DNA from 4 places in the Anaerosinus sp. genome. Region 4 is predicted to be linked to each of the others. Evidence: riboswitches for the same ligand, from Rfam matches in the RefSeq annotation. Region 4 holds a riboswitch; each other region holds the start of a gene.

Region 1 (4,266 bases), on a different contig from region 4:
GAAATAAAAACGGTAAATAGTTTACCAGCGATTTGTGGACGTGTTTGTCCGCAAGAAGAACAATGTGAAAAACATTGTATTTTAGCCAAAAAAGGTGAATCCGTTGCAATTGGGCGTTTAGAGCGTTTTGTTGCTGATTATAGTATGGAAAAAGGCGAGAAACTACAGCCGATTGCATATGCTGATGATGCGAAAAAGGTTGCGATTATTGGCTCTGGCCCTGCTGGACTTGCAGCTGCTGGTGATTTAGCAAAAATGGGTTATAAAGTAACGATTTTTGAAGCACTTCATGCTGCTGGTGGTGTATTGTCTTACGGTATACCCGAATTTAGATTACCAAAAGAAAAAATCGTAAAAGCAGAAATTGATACGTTGCGCCAACTTGGTGTAGAGATTGTTGTCAATGCAGTTGCAGGCAAATTATTTACAGTTGATGAATTATTAGAAGAAGAATTCGATGCAGTATTTATTGCAACTGGTGCGGGATTACCACATTTTATGGGGATTCCTGGAGAAAATTTAAATGGTGTATATGCTGCAAATGAATTTTTGACGCGGTGTAACTTAATGAAAGCCTACCAATTCCCGAATCACGCGACTCCAATTCATGTTGGTAAAAATGTTGCTGTTGTTGGCGGCGGTAATGTTGCAATGGATGCAGCTCGCACAGCATTACGCCTTGGTGCTGAGCATGTTTATATAGTATATCGTCGCGGTGAAGCGGAACTTCCAGCACGCTTAGAAGAAGTACATCACGCGAAAGAAGAAGGAATCGATTTCAAATTACTGAACAATCCAGTCGCTGTTATTGGCAATGAACAAGGCTGGGTAACAGGATTAAAGTGCATTCGCATGGAACTTGGCGAACCTGACGCATCTGGGCGTCGTCGTCCGGTGGCAGTGGAAGGTTCTGAGTTTGAATTAGCTGTAGATACAGTAATTATTGCAATTGGTCAAGGTCCAAATCCATTAATTCAATCCACGACAACAGGGCTTGATACAAATAAACGTGGGAATATCCTTGCTGACGAAGAAACTTGTGCAACGAGTAAACCGGGCGTATTTGCTGGCGGTGATATCGTAACAGGTGCGGCAACAGTAATTCTTGCAATGGGTGCAGGGAAAAAAGCGGCAAAAGCTATTGATGAATATTTAAAAAATAAATAATTAAAGTTATGTTAGTAAAAGGAATGTTGCTAAATTTGATTTGGTTAACATTCCTTTTTTTATAAAAAATAAAAATAATAGATAATCTTGTCAAATCAGAAAAAAAGGAGTATACTCTATTTTTGTAAAGGATAACAAATTTTATCTTAGAATTACATAGGAGAAATAGGTGTCGAAAGACTTAATAGGGAAGTCCGGTGAAAAACCGGTGCGGTCCCGCCGCTGTAACAGGGAGTAAGGCTACATGAATGTCACTGGGAGAAATCTTGGGAAGGCGTAGCTAAGCAATGATCTGGAGCCAGAAGAACTGCCTATTTAACAATCACCGTTAGACCTGCGAGCGATGGGGAAGAGATTTCTGAATTTTATTGACATGTTTTTATGTTAATATTATTTTGAATTTGTAGTCTTCTGTCTATCATAGGCAGAGGACTTTTTTATTTTTTAGATTAGAATTTATATGATAATGAATGAAAGATTTGACAATTAAATATAAAAGGGAAACGGGTGAATATTTATTGCTAATTTATTAAAGCAAGTGCAATAAATAAACTTTATGGGAAAGTTCGGTGAGAGTCAAACTCAATTCCGACGCTGTCGCGCAACTGTAAAAGTGAGCTATCGTATCGAAAACCTCTTGCAAAGGGATAGGATAGCAATGAACTTAAGTCAGAGCACCAACTGTTTCTAGCATCCGAGGAGTGTCTGCGCAGTACAGATCTGGGTTATAAAATGAGTCTGAATAAAGTATTTTATTCGGAAAATTTTCGCTGATGAAAATGCGTTGAATGGAAGAAAGCATTTCTTTATTCTTCAATAGTTATTTTTTCGTTGAAAAGTGAATTTTTCATTTTGTAAATCCAGAAAAGTTAAAATTCAAGCATGGTGGCTTCATATAGGGATTCTAACAGGATTAAAAATGTGAAATTTTGTCTCGTAAAATGAAAAGAAAATTTTTATTGGCGATAGAAAGTTTCACATTTTTTATTCTAATTTATATAAATAAAAATTAATTTATCATTATTTTAATTTATAGCTAAGTTGATTGTTCTTGTATTAAGCATAAGGTAGAAGAGTTATCTTCGAGCAATAGATGTAAAGAAAGGAAGGTTTTTGACTATAAAAGTCAACGATGTAACGTGAAGAAGATAAAATATATGATTGAGGAAATTGAAAACAATATAAAAAATAATGACAAAGAAGAAATGATTACCATTTCGGCTCACCATTATGTTGCATTGCTAAAAGAGTTAAACAAACTGCGTTTTAAATATGCACAACGGGGTAAAAAAACGCAGAATAAGAAGTTAAGAAAATCAATCTAAAGCAAAGTTAATAAAAAATAAATAGTGAAGAAATAGGTGTCGAAAGACTTAATAGGGAAGTCCGGTGAAAAACCGGTGCGGTCCCGCCGCTGTAACAGGGAGCGAGGTTACATTTATGTCACTGGGAGAAATCTTGGGAAGGCGTAGCCAAGCGATGATCTGAAGCCAGAAGAACTGCCTATTAGACAATCACCGTTAGACCTGCGAGCGATGGGAAGGGGATTATGATGCTAGGAGTATTTCCTATGCAACCATATCAACTTCTGTCAAACGTGGCAGAAGTTTTTTTATTTATTGAATTTTATAAGTAAGGATGAGAATGAGTAAGATGAAAAGCAAAAGGTTATATCAAGGCAAAATAAAAAACACACATCGTTATCAAAAAATTGCGGCATGTGTGGTTTGTACGTTGGCTTTAGGTTTTGCTATGCCAAATGGAATCGTGTGGGCAGATGAAGCAAAGCAAGAGGCTGATCAGATGAATGAAGAAGTAACAGAAGCAAAAGAACCAGTAGTATTGGCAAGTACAGATAGTGAGCTAGATAGTTATACGTTAGATACGGTTACCGTTGAAGCAAAACGCCCTGACTGGGAATCAAAATTATCGCCAGGCACAGTGACGGTTATTCGCCCGGATGATTATAAGGGTGAGCAGAAAACCTTGCCGGAACTTCTCAAAATGGTACCGGGGGTACATGTAAGAGAAGTCAATGGGAAAGGGCAATATACGACAGTCACGGTTCGTGGGTCAACTTCGGCACAAGTCGGTGTATTTGTCGATGGAGTACTATTCAATCTCGGTGGCGATGCCGCGGCGGATATCTCGACCATTCCAGTTCAAAATGTCGAGCGAATTGAAGTATATCGTGGCTATGTTCCAGCAAGGTTTGGTGGCACCTATATGGGGGGCGTAATCAATATCGTAACGAAACGCCCAACAAAAGCCAATATCGATGCATCCATTGGTAAGAGTTCCTACGGTGGCTTCCAAGGTGCATTGCAGGTGGATGCCCCACTGGGCTCCGGCAGCATTATGTTTGGACTCAATCGCGACCAAAGTGATGGTGATTTTAAATATACGAATAAATCGGTAGATACTAGCCTTTATGACGGATATGTTAAAAAATTAAAAGATTATACGCATCAAACCGATAGGAACGGAAAAATACGATTAGATCGGATGGTTTCGACTTTACAAGCAAATGGATATGATACTCTAAATGCTTATTCTGGGCTGACCCAAGATAACCTTCGAATAACGCTTGCAACCGATCCTAATTTTTATGCAGCGTTAAATAAAGCGTCGGAACAATTGCGCCCAATTAATAATGCCCATGCAAATTATATCGGATATTTTAAAAGTTATATTGATAATATAAGGCTTTACCAGAAAGACATAGATTCAACGAGTACAACAGATCGTTGGCGTAAAACGAATGATTACAAAAATACGGATGCAATTTTAAAATGGCAGGATGATCATTGGCTGGCAAAATACACTTGGAAGAAAATTGACCGTCATTATCCTTTCCCGCTGAATGCGAATTATGGAAATATACCTAATATAGATTTGCCAGGATATCTTGACCCAATCTATAACTACCGTCATCAGGACATTACCAGCAAAGAAACGTTAATTGGACGGCGTGATACAGTTGGCAATTTAGAATGGGGGTGGAGTGTAAACTATCTCGACCAGACTAAACGCTATGCAGTAGACGATTGGCAGGAAAAAGAAAAGGTCGATACGACGGTGAATTGGCGTTCGCCAAAC
Region 2 (4,266 bases), on a different contig from region 4:
ATCACCGGAATATGGTTTTCCTCCAATATTGGTAGCAAATTCTCATGCATTCCTTTATAGGCAATGACTAAATCAGGCTGTAAGCTCACTACAGCTTCACTGCTAATTCGATAAACAAAACCAACTTCTGCACTATCTTTATATCGCTCGGGAATCTGAGCAATCTGTGAGGTTGCCCGTCCGACAACTTTCCCCTGTACCTGATCCAAAATTTCTAGAAAGGATGGTGATAACACCACAATTCGTTCTGGTGTATTTGCCAATAACACTTCGCGATGATTATCGTCGATGATTGTCAAGTTCTGGCTATGATTTTCCCCTAAAGTCAAAGATTCTTTATTCCCACATCCAGAAAACAATATACTAGCTGCAATAAATAAAATTGCACTAACCACTATTAATCCTTTATTCATACAACACTCACTTTCAGTCCTAACCAAACTAGAATTTGCAGTTGATTCCAACACGATACATTCTTCCATATACATCTTTATTATAATCATGATAATTGCCGAGATTATCTATGCCTAAGTATAGGCTTGCCCTCGCATCTAAATCTTTTTGTGCTAAGAAATTAACTACTGTAAATGTGCTATTTTCCATTTCTTTATCCCCCGTTGTAATATTGCCATCTTTGCTCGCCCAATAATCAATATTACTTACTACATCCAAGTTAAATTGCCAGTTCGTATCCTTCGGATGATAAAACAATCCTAAATTAAGCTGATGTCTAGGACGATCTTCTAGTCTTTGACTGCTTCCTTGATCTTTTGCATCTAAATAAACATAGCCAAAGTTCAAATCTACTTCATCACTCAATTGATGCTGGATTGAAGCTTCTATTCCTTGCATTCTCGCTTCGGGAATGTTTTTATACGTCATTAATTTGTCTTTTGTCGGTATCATACTGGAAACTAAGTCTCCAGCACTATCCACATATTTACCAGTCCAAGTAGATGTAATTAATTCTTTAACATCATTTCTAAATAAACCAAAATGTCCTGTTGTTTTATCATTCCAATCTTTTTCTAATGCTAATTCATAGTTCCATGATTTTTCCGGCTTAATATTAGGATTTCCCTGGAAATACTGACCTGGTCCGCCCATCGCGCTGCCTGCAAACATTTCCCAAGCATGATAAAGTTCATTAATCGTCGGTGTCTTATAACCTTGTCCCACAACAAACTTTAACCTAGTATCATCAGCAATGTGATAAGTAGATGCTAAATTTCCTGTCCAAGCAGAGTCAAATAAATTACTATGATCAAATCTTATGGATGGTATAAATAGCCATTGATCATTTGGACGAATTTCATCCTGAAAATACAAGGAAACATAGTCAATAGATGCTTCATCACTCGTTTTTTTACTATTTAGATCGGTTTTTATTCTCGTTCCTTCCGATTTATCTTGTCTCCATTCAAAACCAGCTGTAGCTAGATGCTTATCACCCAGTTGCCAGCTGTCTTTTCCTTCAAGGACATTAATTGTACGATTCACCCAATCGAAACTATTTAATGTATAAGGTATAGTAACAATATTATTGCGCCGTGTCTGTTTATAAATAAAATATTCCTTTTCATATTTCGACTGATATGCCCGAACCGACCAATTTTGTTTAGCATCTTCACCCTCATAGCTCAGCGATAAATTCGTACGTTTATTTTCATTTTTATTAATTTTATCTGATTTTGGCATCATCGGATGATAAGATTGCCCCGCTTCTGAACGCTGTGTGTCTTCGTTCAATTGTCCGAAATCAAAACTTAAGCGATTTCCATTTTCAGCCGTATAGGTCATGCCAAAATCAATATTTTGCTCTTTGCCAAAATAATTATTACTTGTTCCTTCATTATCTACATAGAATGGCTTACTATCGTTATAACTTCCCGATATCTTCCAACTCATATTTCCTGTCTCATTGATATCTTGATAAAAAATACTAGTTGTCGGACCTGCACTGTCACCATGTTCATAAAATGAATAATCATAATTAATCGAGCCTTGTTTTTTCATTGGTTGTCGCGTGATAATATTGACAACGCCGCCAATTGCATCGCTTCCATACAGCGAACCGGCAGAACCGCGGATAATTTCAACACGTTCCACATTATCCATATTGATTCGATCGATTTCATGCGCATTGGCTGAGTTATACGAAAGTTCTCCGCTCATCCGTTTGCCATCAACCATAATTAAAACATGTCTTGATTCCGAGCCACGAATTCTCACTTGTGATCTTCCCTGAAAATCCTTCCACAAGGTCACCCCTAGTGCATTTTGCAAAACATCCCGTAACGTTCTAGATTGTCGCTTTTCAATATCTTGACGTGTGATTACTTGTACTGTGGTAGGAACTTCTTTTACTGTCTGATCAGTCCTTGTCGCAGTTACAACAACACCATCTAAATAAAATTCATCCAATACTTCTTCATTTGCCCAAGCAATCTCTCTACCGATTGATAATTGCGTGCCCAATATCATTCCACAAACAATCGCCATCCCGATTGCTTTCTTTTTTTGGCTGTAATGTTTCATCCCCGATTTATCCTCCTAAAAATTTCTTAACTACACAATCCATCTTACTAACAAAAAAATCTACCTCTTCGAAAAGGCAGATTTCAATTATCAGCAAATAAAAACATAAAAACCCAGCACGAAGCTGGGTAAAATAGCAATATAAATGCTGTTATTTTATCCCCTCCCTATCACTCGTAGGTTGTATGGACTGAATGGATGGTCAACATTAAACTTTGAATTGTTCTATCCAACAGTTAACGCAGCATCTAATCTCCATATTCGGTGATTGATAAACAGGCAGTTCTCCTGGCTTTAAATCATCGCTCATCCAAACCTTCCCAAAGTTTTCACCCCAGTGGCATATCTTGGACTAACTCCTTATTACAGTGGCGGGACCGCGCCGGCATTGAACCGAACTTCCCTATTAAGCCCTCACGGGCACCTGTTCCCTTCAATATTTAGTTTTCACATCATTTCAATAAATCGCAAGAAATATTTTCCATGGTAATACTTTATCATCATAACACTGCCCCTCGGGCCTGTCAATAAATTACCTAATTTAACATTTTTCTTGTATATTTCTGTAAAATTATAAATTATTGAAAAAGTTCTTTTTCAGTAAATAGAGATCTTAAGCATTCTTAAATCAACCTTTTATTTAAGTCTCACTTTTATCAAAGGGTCTATCGCTCCAAATGATTATGGCGACGTTCCTTTACAAGTTACATCATCCGTTCAAAATAGCACTAAAAACATTTAATCTTTTTCACATAATTACTCTAACTTTATCGCCCTAACCCAAATAAGCCGACAAAATCAATGATTTTGTCGGCTTATTTTACTTGATTTAATTCTTATTATAGGTTCTATACATATTGATTTTCTCTGCATTTGCCTTCATTGTCCAGATCCCGCATGGGCAAACGCCCGCGCAAATACCACAGCCAATACAACGTTCTGCATCAGAAACATATTCAAATGTACCGTCTGCTTTAACGACTTTACTAATTGCCTTTTCTGGGCAGGATTCAAGACACATACTACAATCTCGGCAAGTACCACAACTAATACAACGATTGAAATCTTGATTTGCCGCTGGCAATTCACAACCATGACATTTTTCAAAGTAAGCTTTATTTATTTGTCCCGCTGGAATAACTTCCTTCTTCACTGCCTGTGCATATGCTTCTCCATTTACGTAAGCATCTGCTGCCATTGCAGCCTTCGCACCAGCCCCAATTGCATCCGTTAAACGGCCAGGTTTCACTACGTCACCAGCCGCAAATACACCAGCCATAACACTCGTATCTGCACCTGGCACTAACCAATCGCGAAATTTGTTTAACCCTTCAGGTAAATAATCTAGGATTGGTGTTTCCCCAACCGTTACAATGACCATGTCGCCTTCAATGAATCTTCCATCCTCAGCGAGAATTCCTTTATCTGTGATTTCTTTCGTCATTACAGGCCAAATGATATCGCCACCAAGAGATTCAAAGTGTTCAATTTCCTTTTTAAAGGCTGCCGGCTTTTGCACATCAATACAAGTTACCTTTTCTGCTCCCATTTCATACGCATCAAGTGCAGCATCCATACCAGAGTTTCCTGCACCGATAACAAGCACATGTTTGCCGACTTTCGGATTTTCACCACGGTTCACTGCTTTTTGGAAGTCTAACCCTTTTACGACTTTTTCTTTTCCAGGCCATGGGAATACACGAGGATTATGTCCACCGGTGGTAACGA
Region 3 (4,266 bases), on a different contig from region 4:
CAATCATTAGACTCATCGCTTTTTTATCTGAGATTTCTTGTTCGTTTATTGGTAGATAATGATAGAGTTCTTTAAGAAATTGCACAGCTAAACCTCTTTTCTTTGTAGATGAATATCATTGTAGCATGTTCGTACTGAAACGACAAATGATAAACAAAGATATCTCAGTAAGAGCGCTAGCTCTTACCGAGACCCATAGTCCCGCCGTATAAAAATACGCCCTAAGAGAATAAACTCTCGGGCGTATTTTGCTATGCTTTTTAATTAAATTTTTTTAGCATATCAATAAGTTGCGTTGCGTGAAGCATTTCTGCTTCTGCAAAATGTGCAAACATTTTTGCAGCTTCTGGGTCATCAAATGCATGTGCAAATCGTTGGTAGTTTCTAACTTCCTCTTGCTTTTGACAAAGTGTTTGCTCCATTGTTTTTTTGATATCAATATGACTCAATCAAATCACCTCCTATAGATAGTTATAACCATCTATAAAAGCAATATTTATAAATAGAGTTCTTAATTCAGATGGAGTTTTAACTCCATCTGAATTTTATAAATCGTTATCCAGGGATTTAATCGCTCGCCTGTGCTCAATGGATATAACTCCCGCTTGTAGAAGATGGGAGTCTTAGAGCAGGTTAATTATCGGATAAAGGATGAAGAACCTAAAAATGATTGTTTCCAATTTATTCTTCTTTTCATAAATTATAATAAGGTAGTTTATTTCTGCAAGAAGTACTTATTTGTATACAAAAACAGAGCAGAAGATAATGCAAATCTACGAAAAAGTGAAAAGGGGGAAACTATGAAAAGAAAAATAAAAAAAATCGTCATCAACTTTTTATGTGTGTTACCTCTATGGATCCTTTCCATTTTGACAGCATATGCTTTTCCACCATCATCCACACCACTGTATAATGGGATAGATGCTTTTGGCAATCTCAATGATTAGCAGAGATATGTTTTTTTATGCAATTTTAAAATGATTATTGAGGTGAAAGTAATATGCAACCAGTGACGACAAATCCGTTTTTAAATATAGCAGTCAACATGTCCATTATATTTTTTGTGTTATGGTTTCTTGGCTATGTGTTTCGATTCATTCACACAGAAAATTGGCAATATCGTCGTAAAAGGCTCTGGAAAAAGTGAAAATAAGTTAATGATTGCAATTATGTTAGTTGCCGCGATATTGTCCTCTATTAGTTCTAATAAAGGAACGACTGATGTTATTATTGGCATTTGTTCAGTTGCGAAAATCCCTGTATCTAGGTGGTTGATGCCACTAGCATTTGCTGCTGGGTTTGGTGGGATTATGACGATGATTGGAACGCCACCTAATATTATTGTTACTGGGGCGTTGGAATGGAAAAAGTGGTGCGGGCAAATTCAGATTTTTAAATAACTTTATGTTAGTTTGCATAAAGTTGTTGGTAAAATAAGAATTTTTGTAAAAAAATATATGCAAACACTATTGACATAAATAAATCATAGTGATAAGATAAGCCTTGTTTATGAGAGTAAATAAAATTTCATATATAGAATTAGGTGTCCGAAAGGACTTAATAGGGAAGTTTGGTTAAATGCCAACGCGGTCCCGCCACTGTATTAGGGAGCGAACTCAACAAATGTCACTGGAAAAATTCTGGGAAGACTGAGCGAGCGATGAACTAGAGCCAGGAGAACTGCCTAATTAACAATCACCGTTTGACCTGCGAGCGATGGGAAGGAGATTTATAGATTGCTAAATCTATTTATCTCGACTTATATTTGTCGAGATTTTTTATTTAGTAAATATATATTAACTTTAAATCCTTCTTTGCAATTGTAGGCAAAGAAGGATTTTTTATTTTAGTCAAAAAGTTTTCTCCGCTTCTTAGCTTTGGCGGAGAACATTGCTCATATATTTTATTTTTTATTGTACTGGGCGTATGCCCGATGTTTCCGTTAGGAGACATCCTTTTTCAAACAAGGGAAGGCACTCTTGTCTTCTCTTTTTTAATAAAAACTCTTTAATAAGTTATCAGTGCACTGAGGGAAAGGATTAGGAATATGAAACAAGCAGAAGAAAAAGAGCTACAAGAAACCGAGCTTCCTATGGTTAGCCTTGATGAGTTTGTTGCTCCTGATTATGAGGAGTGGAAACAAGAAGCAATTGCAACGCTAAAAGGTGGCAGTTTCGAGAAAAAATTGTTTACGAAAACCTATGAGGGCATCACTTTAGAGCCAATGTATACGATGGAAATGGCACCGAATCCTGAAGAATTATCAAACTTGCCTGGCATGGAAAATTATATGCGGGGAACACATGAGGGGGGCTATATAACAAAGCCTTGGCTTATTGCGCAACAAATGGATGATGTTATTCCAGCAAAATTAAACAAATTAATTAAACATGAGTTGGAAAAAGGTGCAACTGCCATCAATATTAAACTTGATGCACTTACAAAACAAGGACAAAATGGTGATAAGATTGACAAGCAAATTCAAAAGGGTGGTGTATCAATCAGTACGATTCAAGATATGTACGAAGTTTTTGCTGGATTGGATTTGAGAAAGTATCAATTATATGTCAATTGTGGTGCAAATAATAGCTTGATGATTAGTATGCTCAGTGCAATGTTAAAAGCGAATTCTCAGAAACTTACTGATGTACATGGCTGTATTGGTGCTGATCCAATTGGTGTATTGGTAGCAAAAGGGGAGTTATCTGCATCGTTAGATGATTTATTCGATGAACTTGCAAAAACAGTGAAATGGACAGAAAAAAATGTGCCAGAGTTAAGAACGATTATCTTGGATGGGCAAGTGTATAGCGATGGTGGAGCTAGTGCTGTTCAAGAATTAGGTTATGTTTTGGCTACGGCGATTACTTATATTCGTGAATTACAAAAACGTGGACTAGAGATAAATACAATTGCAAAACAAATGCAATTTACTTTTTCCTTAGGTGCAATGTTCTTTATGGAAATTGCAAAACTTAGAGCAGCAAGACAGTTATGGTCTAAAGTTGTTGAAAGTTTTGGCGGTGATAAAGAAGCACAAAAAATGATTATTCATGCATGTACTGCGAACTTTAATAAAACAGTATATGATCCATATGTAAATATGCTTAGAACAACAACAGAAGCCTTCTCTGCGGTTGTTGGTGGGATTGATAGTTTAGAAGTACAGCCTTTTGATTCAGCGATTCGTTTAGGTGATGAGTTTTCTAGACGTATTGCAAGAAACACGCAGATTATGTTACAAAACGAATGTAATTTATGTCAACCGGTCGATCCGGCAGGTGGATCCTGGTATATCGAGTCTTTAACAAAACAAGTAGCTGAGAAGTCATGGCAAGTAATGCAACAGGTTGAAGTTGACGGTGGCATGATTGCAGCGTTAAAGGCTGGAAAAGTACAAGGCGATGTAAAAGATGTGTTGATGCAGCGCTTCAAAAAATTAGCACAACGTGCAGACCGTGCTGTTGGTGTAAATATGTATGCGAATGTGCTAGAAGAATTGCTAGAGAAAAATGAACTTGATGTAGCTGCGATAAAAGAAACACGGACAAAGCAAATTAACGATTTTGTTAATGATGTTGATGAAAAATTCCGTGATGAAAAATTATTACAGTTAAGACAAAGCATACAAAACAAGTCAGATGATTTCATCAATGTATTAGAAGCTGCATTTAGTGCGGGAGCAACGCTTGAGGATGCAAGAAATATTTTATATGAAAATAGCGATGGTGAAAGCATTGCTTGTATGGTAGAGAAACATCGTTTTACAGAGCAGTTTGAACAGTTACGTGATAAAGCAAAAGCATATGAAGCCGAGCATGGCGAAAAATTAAAAATCTTTTTAGCGAACATGGGGAAAATACCGCAACATAAACCTAGAGCTGACTTTAGTACGGGGTTCTTCGAAGTAGGTGGCTTTGAGGTACTTAAAAATGATGGATTTATGACAACCGATGAGGCTGCCGAGGCAGCGGTAAAATCAGGTGCGTTGGTTGCAATTATCTGTTCAACCGATGATACGTATCCAGAACTTGTTCCACCAGTTGCGAAAAAAATAAAAGCTGAAAAGCCAGAAATGATTGTTATGCTTGCTGGCGCACCAGCACCAGAATATGAAGCATCTTATCGTGAAGCAGGAGTTGAGGAATTTATTCATGTTCGGGCAAATTGCTATAATATCTTGACTTGGCTACAACAACAAGGAGGGATAAAATAATGCAACCTGATTTTACAAAAATGGCTTTTCAAGGACAGGCAAAACAAGAG
Region 4 (4,266 bases):
TGTCCAGTACATAACTTTACCTAAAAGAACTCCAGATGCTGTACCAACTGCAAAAGCAAATAAACCTAACCCGATAATTTTTATTGTTTGTATATGTAAGAAATTTTCTGCTGACATCGTAAGTCCAGTTCCTGTCGCTAAGAAAATTGTTACAATATTAATTAAAGAATTCTGCGCTGTATCTGACAATCTGTCTGTTACTCCAGATTCTCTAAATAAATTTCCAAGCATAAGCATACCAATCAATGAAGTAATTGGTGGTAATAATAAACTAATTACAATCGTAGATACTACAGGAAATGCAATACGTTCAAATTTAGTTACTTCACGTAATTGTCCCATTTGTACCGCACGTTCTTTTTCTGTTGTTAAAAGTTTCATAATTGGCGGCTGAATGAGTGGAACTAACGACATATATGAATATGCGGCGACAGCAATTGCACCTAACAGATGAGGCGCTAATTTAATTGTCATATAAATTGCTGTAGGACCATCTGCCCCACCAATAATCCCAATCGCAGATGCTTCTTGTACAGTAAACCCAAAGAACATTGCACTTGCTAAAGCCGCAAAAACACCAAATTGTGCTGCTGCACCTAGTAATAACATTTTGGGATTTGCAAGGAGCGGCCCAAAATCTGTCATTGCACCTACACCTAAGAAAATCAACGGTGGAAAGATTTCATATTGAATTCCGTAAGAAATCGCCTGCATGACACCAGGCTCAACATCAAAACCAGTCTTGGGTATATTTGCTAAAAGACAGCCAAATGCAATTGGACCTAATAATAATGGCTCAAATTTTTTGCCAAACGCTAAATACAATAAAAGAATACCAACTAAAATCATGATGCCATTGCCTATACTAAACCCGGCATATCCACTATTCGCCCAAACTGACTGCAACGCAATACTAAATGCTTCCATTTATTTATACCTCCTGTAAATAATTCTTTTTACTTCAATAAAGTTAATCGTGTATCTCTTTTATCGAGGTAATTCTCACGTCGCGATACCCATACGCCATAATTGCTGTGGTAATAACTGCAACCAACTCTTTTTCCTGTAATTTATCTGGTAAATCATCTTCAGAAACAACAACAGTCGCTGGCTGCATAGGTGCAGTCGGAATAATTTTTTCCGTGTTTTTTTTCTTCGTCGGATCAATAAAATGAATAAACTTAATCATACATCCAAGCAACCATAAAACGCCGAATACAATGGTCATGTTAATTAACATGATTAAAAAGGGATTTGTTGTTACTGGCTCTCCATTCATAAAAACCCCACCTTTCTTCGTATTTTGTATACATATTAAACGTATCAAAAAATACCCTATAAGTAGAAATACTATATAAAAGTGGATTTTCCTTGTCGTTTTAGTAGAAATTATTAAATATCTTACAAATCCCAAGGATTTAACACTTGAAAAAATTTTTTATAAGTGAACTTTATCGACAGTTCGTCTCATAACTAAAGTCTTTAACTAGATTAAATATATGAAAAGATATGCACCCTTAATGCATATCTTTTCATATATTTTAATATTTTATTATTTCAAAGCTTCAAGAGCATGTTCTACATAAATTGCTTGAATTGCCACGTTACGTCCAATTCCACCAAATTGAACTTTAGTTTTATAACCATCCTTTTCAATCATAGATTTCCAAGAATCTTCTTCATCACCAGCCATATCATTATTGGCATGATCACCAGACACTACCATCAATGGCATAAATACTGCAGATTTATATCCACGTTCTTTAAACATCGCATACATGTCTTCAAAATTTGGATGGTCAACTTCTTCAACAACACCAATTAAAACAGACATTTTTTCAGCATCAAATGCAGCTTGTAATGTTTTATAAGTGTTGCCAAATGACTTATTATTATCACGCGGCGATCCATGCCCCATGAAAATGACAGCTTCATCTTTTTCTAAAGCTGGGAATTGTGTTGCTAAAGCAGCAGCCACAATTGCATAATCTTTTTCGTCAGTCATCAAAGGTTTTCCCACGGAAACTTTAGCAAACTCCTTTTCAAATTTGCTAACTGTTCCTAAAACTTTTCCTTCGTATTCTTCTCCATGAATCAAATGCGTTGGCTGAATTAAAATATCTTCATATCCTTCTGCTTTTAATTCTTTTAATGTTGTTTCTAAATCATTTACTTTAATTCCTTGGTTTTCTAACATACGTTTCATTACTATTTTAGATGTAAACGCTCTTCTAAACTCACGATCAGGGAAAGCCTTCTTTAATGCATTTTCAATCCCCTCAATATCATTTTGTCTAGCTTCCTCAAAAGTAGTACCAAAACTTACAACAACTAAAGCTTTTTTACTATTTGCCTGTGCAACAGAAGCTCCCGTCATAAATACCGCTGAAACAGAAAAAACAACTGCCATTACTCCACATAATAAAGTTTTCATAAAATCCTCCCATATTTTCATCTTTAGAAAAATAAAAACCTTTTCTACTTCGCATAGAAAAGGTTCATCATATTCAGTAATAAATATAAGACTGACGAATCCCCCTCCCTATCGCTCGTAGGTATAACGGTGATGTTAAACAGGCAGTTCTCCTGGCTCTAGTTCATCGCTCACTCAGCCTTCCCAGAATTATTTCCAGTGACATTTTTGAGTTTGCTCCCTATTACAGTGGCGGGACCGCGTTGGCATTCAACCAACTTCCCTATTAAGTCCTTGCGGACACCTGTTTCTTTTATTTAATTTTACAATTGAATCGATTCGTGTCCAATAATACCATTAATGAATACCACTGTCAATAAAGACTATAACAATTTCTTAATTTTCCCTATGTAAATCTCTTGTACCTCTCTATTTTCACAAATTCCATGCGGATAAACTTCCACCTCATACCCCGCCTGTTTTAATCTATTTTTCCATGAACTTTTATCATCAGTCAGCAATTCCTGTTCTACATGTCCACCTGCAATAAATAATAAAGGCATGAGGATAATTCTCCTGCCTTTAGACTTTACCGCCAAACACTCTACTATATGCTCAAGACTAAAACATTCCTCCATTAACCCAATAAATACAGGAAGCTTCATTTTATTAAATGTTGATTGCAATAATTTATATTCTTGTAAGCACCGATTTTTTACACCATGCCCCATGAAAACAAATTCACAATCATCGAAATTCTTAAACTGCTTTTGTAGTGCAAGGGCTAATAAAGTATAATTCACTTCATTTTCGCTCGCAGTTCCAACATACATTAATGGTTTTCCAATTTTTAAACTGTTAAAAATCCGCCTCATTTTTTCTGCAACTTTAACAATTTTCTCTTCATACTCTTTTCCTGTCGCCAAATTTGTTGGCTGTATAACAACATCTAAAATACCTGCTTGTGCAAAGTCTTCTAAACATTCCTGAACACTTTTAACAGTAATTCCTTTGTCGTTAAGCTTTTTAGAAATAAATACTGAAGTAAAAGCGTTTTTGACAACTGCATCTGAAAAATTCAATTCTACTTGTTTAACAAAATCATTCAATAATGAATGTGCGTTTAAATTTGCAGATCCAAAACTTGTAATTAAAATTCCTTTTTTCTTTTCCATTTCAAATTCCTTTATGATAATAAAATAGCAAAAAAGCCCTCTAACCTATGTGTTAAAGGACTTCTATCTCATAAATGGTGATCCACCCGCGACTCGAACGCGGGACACCCTGATTAAAAGTCAGGTGCTCTACCGACTGAGCTAGTGGATCAAAATGGCTGGGGCAGCTGGACTCGAACCAACGCATGCGGGAGTCAAAGTCCCGTGCCTTACCAACTTGGCTATGCCCCAGTATTTTATGGGGTGACTAGTGGGTCTCGAACCCACGAATACCGGAGCCACAATCCGGCGTGTTAACCGCTTCACCATAGCCACCATAAAAACTGCTGTAAACCGTCATTTATTATAACAAAGCAATAACTTTATGTCAACTTCTTTATAAATAAATGGTGACCCTGGCAGGACTCGAACCTGCGACCCTTTGATTCGTAGTCAAATACTCTAATCCAACTGAGCTACAGAGTCACGTGCTTTACTTGTAATATTATATATATAAACAAATAGATTGTCAACACAATTTTTAAAGATATTTCAATAATTTTTAAAATGATTTATTTTGCTAAAATTTCTACACCATCATCAGTAATTAAAACGGTGTGTTCCCACTGTGCAGATAGCGAGTGATCTTTTGTATAAACAGTCCAATCATCATTTTTATCTATATAAACAGCATATTTT

The links. Region 4 has a riboswitch for cobalamin ahead of ACWZFG_RS04890 (sirohydrochlorin cobaltochelatase). Riboswitches for the same ligand answer to the same signal wherever they lie in the genome.
Region 1: it holds a riboswitch for cobalamin, as region 4 does, so the genes downstream of both, ACWZFG_RS00760 (TonB-dependent receptor) here and ACWZFG_RS04890 (sirohydrochlorin cobaltochelatase) in region 4, are expected to answer to the same signal.
Region 2: it holds a riboswitch for cobalamin, as region 4 does, so the genes downstream of both, ACWZFG_RS11595 (TonB-dependent receptor plug domain-containing protein) here and ACWZFG_RS04890 (sirohydrochlorin cobaltochelatase) in region 4, are expected to answer to the same signal.
Region 3: it holds a riboswitch for cobalamin, as region 4 does, so the genes downstream of both, ACWZFG_RS02225 (methylmalonyl-CoA mutase family protein) here and ACWZFG_RS04890 (sirohydrochlorin cobaltochelatase) in region 4, are expected to answer to the same signal.

Annotation. Positions count from the first base shown of each region.
Region 1 covers NZ_CBDNNH010000002.1:90,602-94,867, forward strand. The annotation lists gene gltA (NADPH-dependent glutamate synthase) at 1-1,167, shown strand, start outside; cobalamin riboswitch at 1,318-1,496, shown strand; cobalamin riboswitch at 1,655-1,867, shown strand; gene ACWZFG_RS00755 (hypothetical protein) at 2,325-2,492, shown strand; cobalamin riboswitch at 2,510-2,688, shown strand; gene ACWZFG_RS00760 (TonB-dependent receptor) at 2,812-4,266, shown strand, end outside.
Region 2 covers NZ_CBDNNH010000023.1:118,162-122,427, reverse strand. The annotation lists gene ACWZFG_RS11600 (ABC transporter substrate-binding protein) at 1-413, opposite strand, end outside; gene ACWZFG_RS11595 (TonB-dependent receptor plug domain-containing protein) at 442-2,538, opposite strand; cobalamin riboswitch at 2,800-2,981, opposite strand; gene ACWZFG_RS11590 (FAD-dependent oxidoreductase) at 3,368-4,266, opposite strand, start outside.
Region 3 covers NZ_CBDNNH010000003.1:10,907-15,172, forward strand. The annotation lists gene ACWZFG_RS02210 (NUDIX hydrolase) at 1-85, opposite strand, end outside; gene ACWZFG_RS02215 (ferritin family protein) at 261-449, opposite strand; gene ACWZFG_RS02220 (SLC13 family permease) at 1,083-1,400, shown strand; cobalamin riboswitch at 1,525-1,702, shown strand; gene ACWZFG_RS02225 (methylmalonyl-CoA mutase family protein) at 2,048-4,216, shown strand; gene scpA (methylmalonyl-CoA mutase) at 4,216-4,266, shown strand, end outside.
Region 4 covers NZ_CBDNNH010000010.1:23,518-27,783, forward strand. The annotation lists gene ACWZFG_RS04880 (sodium ion-translocating decarboxylase subunit beta) at 1-927, opposite strand, end outside; gene ACWZFG_RS04885 (OadG family protein) at 971-1,279, opposite strand; gene ACWZFG_RS04890 (sirohydrochlorin cobaltochelatase) at 1,553-2,434, opposite strand; cobalamin riboswitch at 2,560-2,736, opposite strand; gene ACWZFG_RS04895 (sirohydrochlorin cobaltochelatase) at 2,797-3,588, opposite strand; tRNA gene ACWZFG_RS04900 (tRNA-Lys) at 3,664-3,739, opposite strand; tRNA gene ACWZFG_RS04905 (tRNA-Gln) at 3,744-3,819, opposite strand; tRNA gene ACWZFG_RS04910 (tRNA-His) at 3,828-3,903, opposite strand; tRNA gene ACWZFG_RS04915 (tRNA-Arg) at 3,976-4,053, opposite strand; gene map (type I methionyl aminopeptidase) at 4,140-4,266, opposite strand, start outside.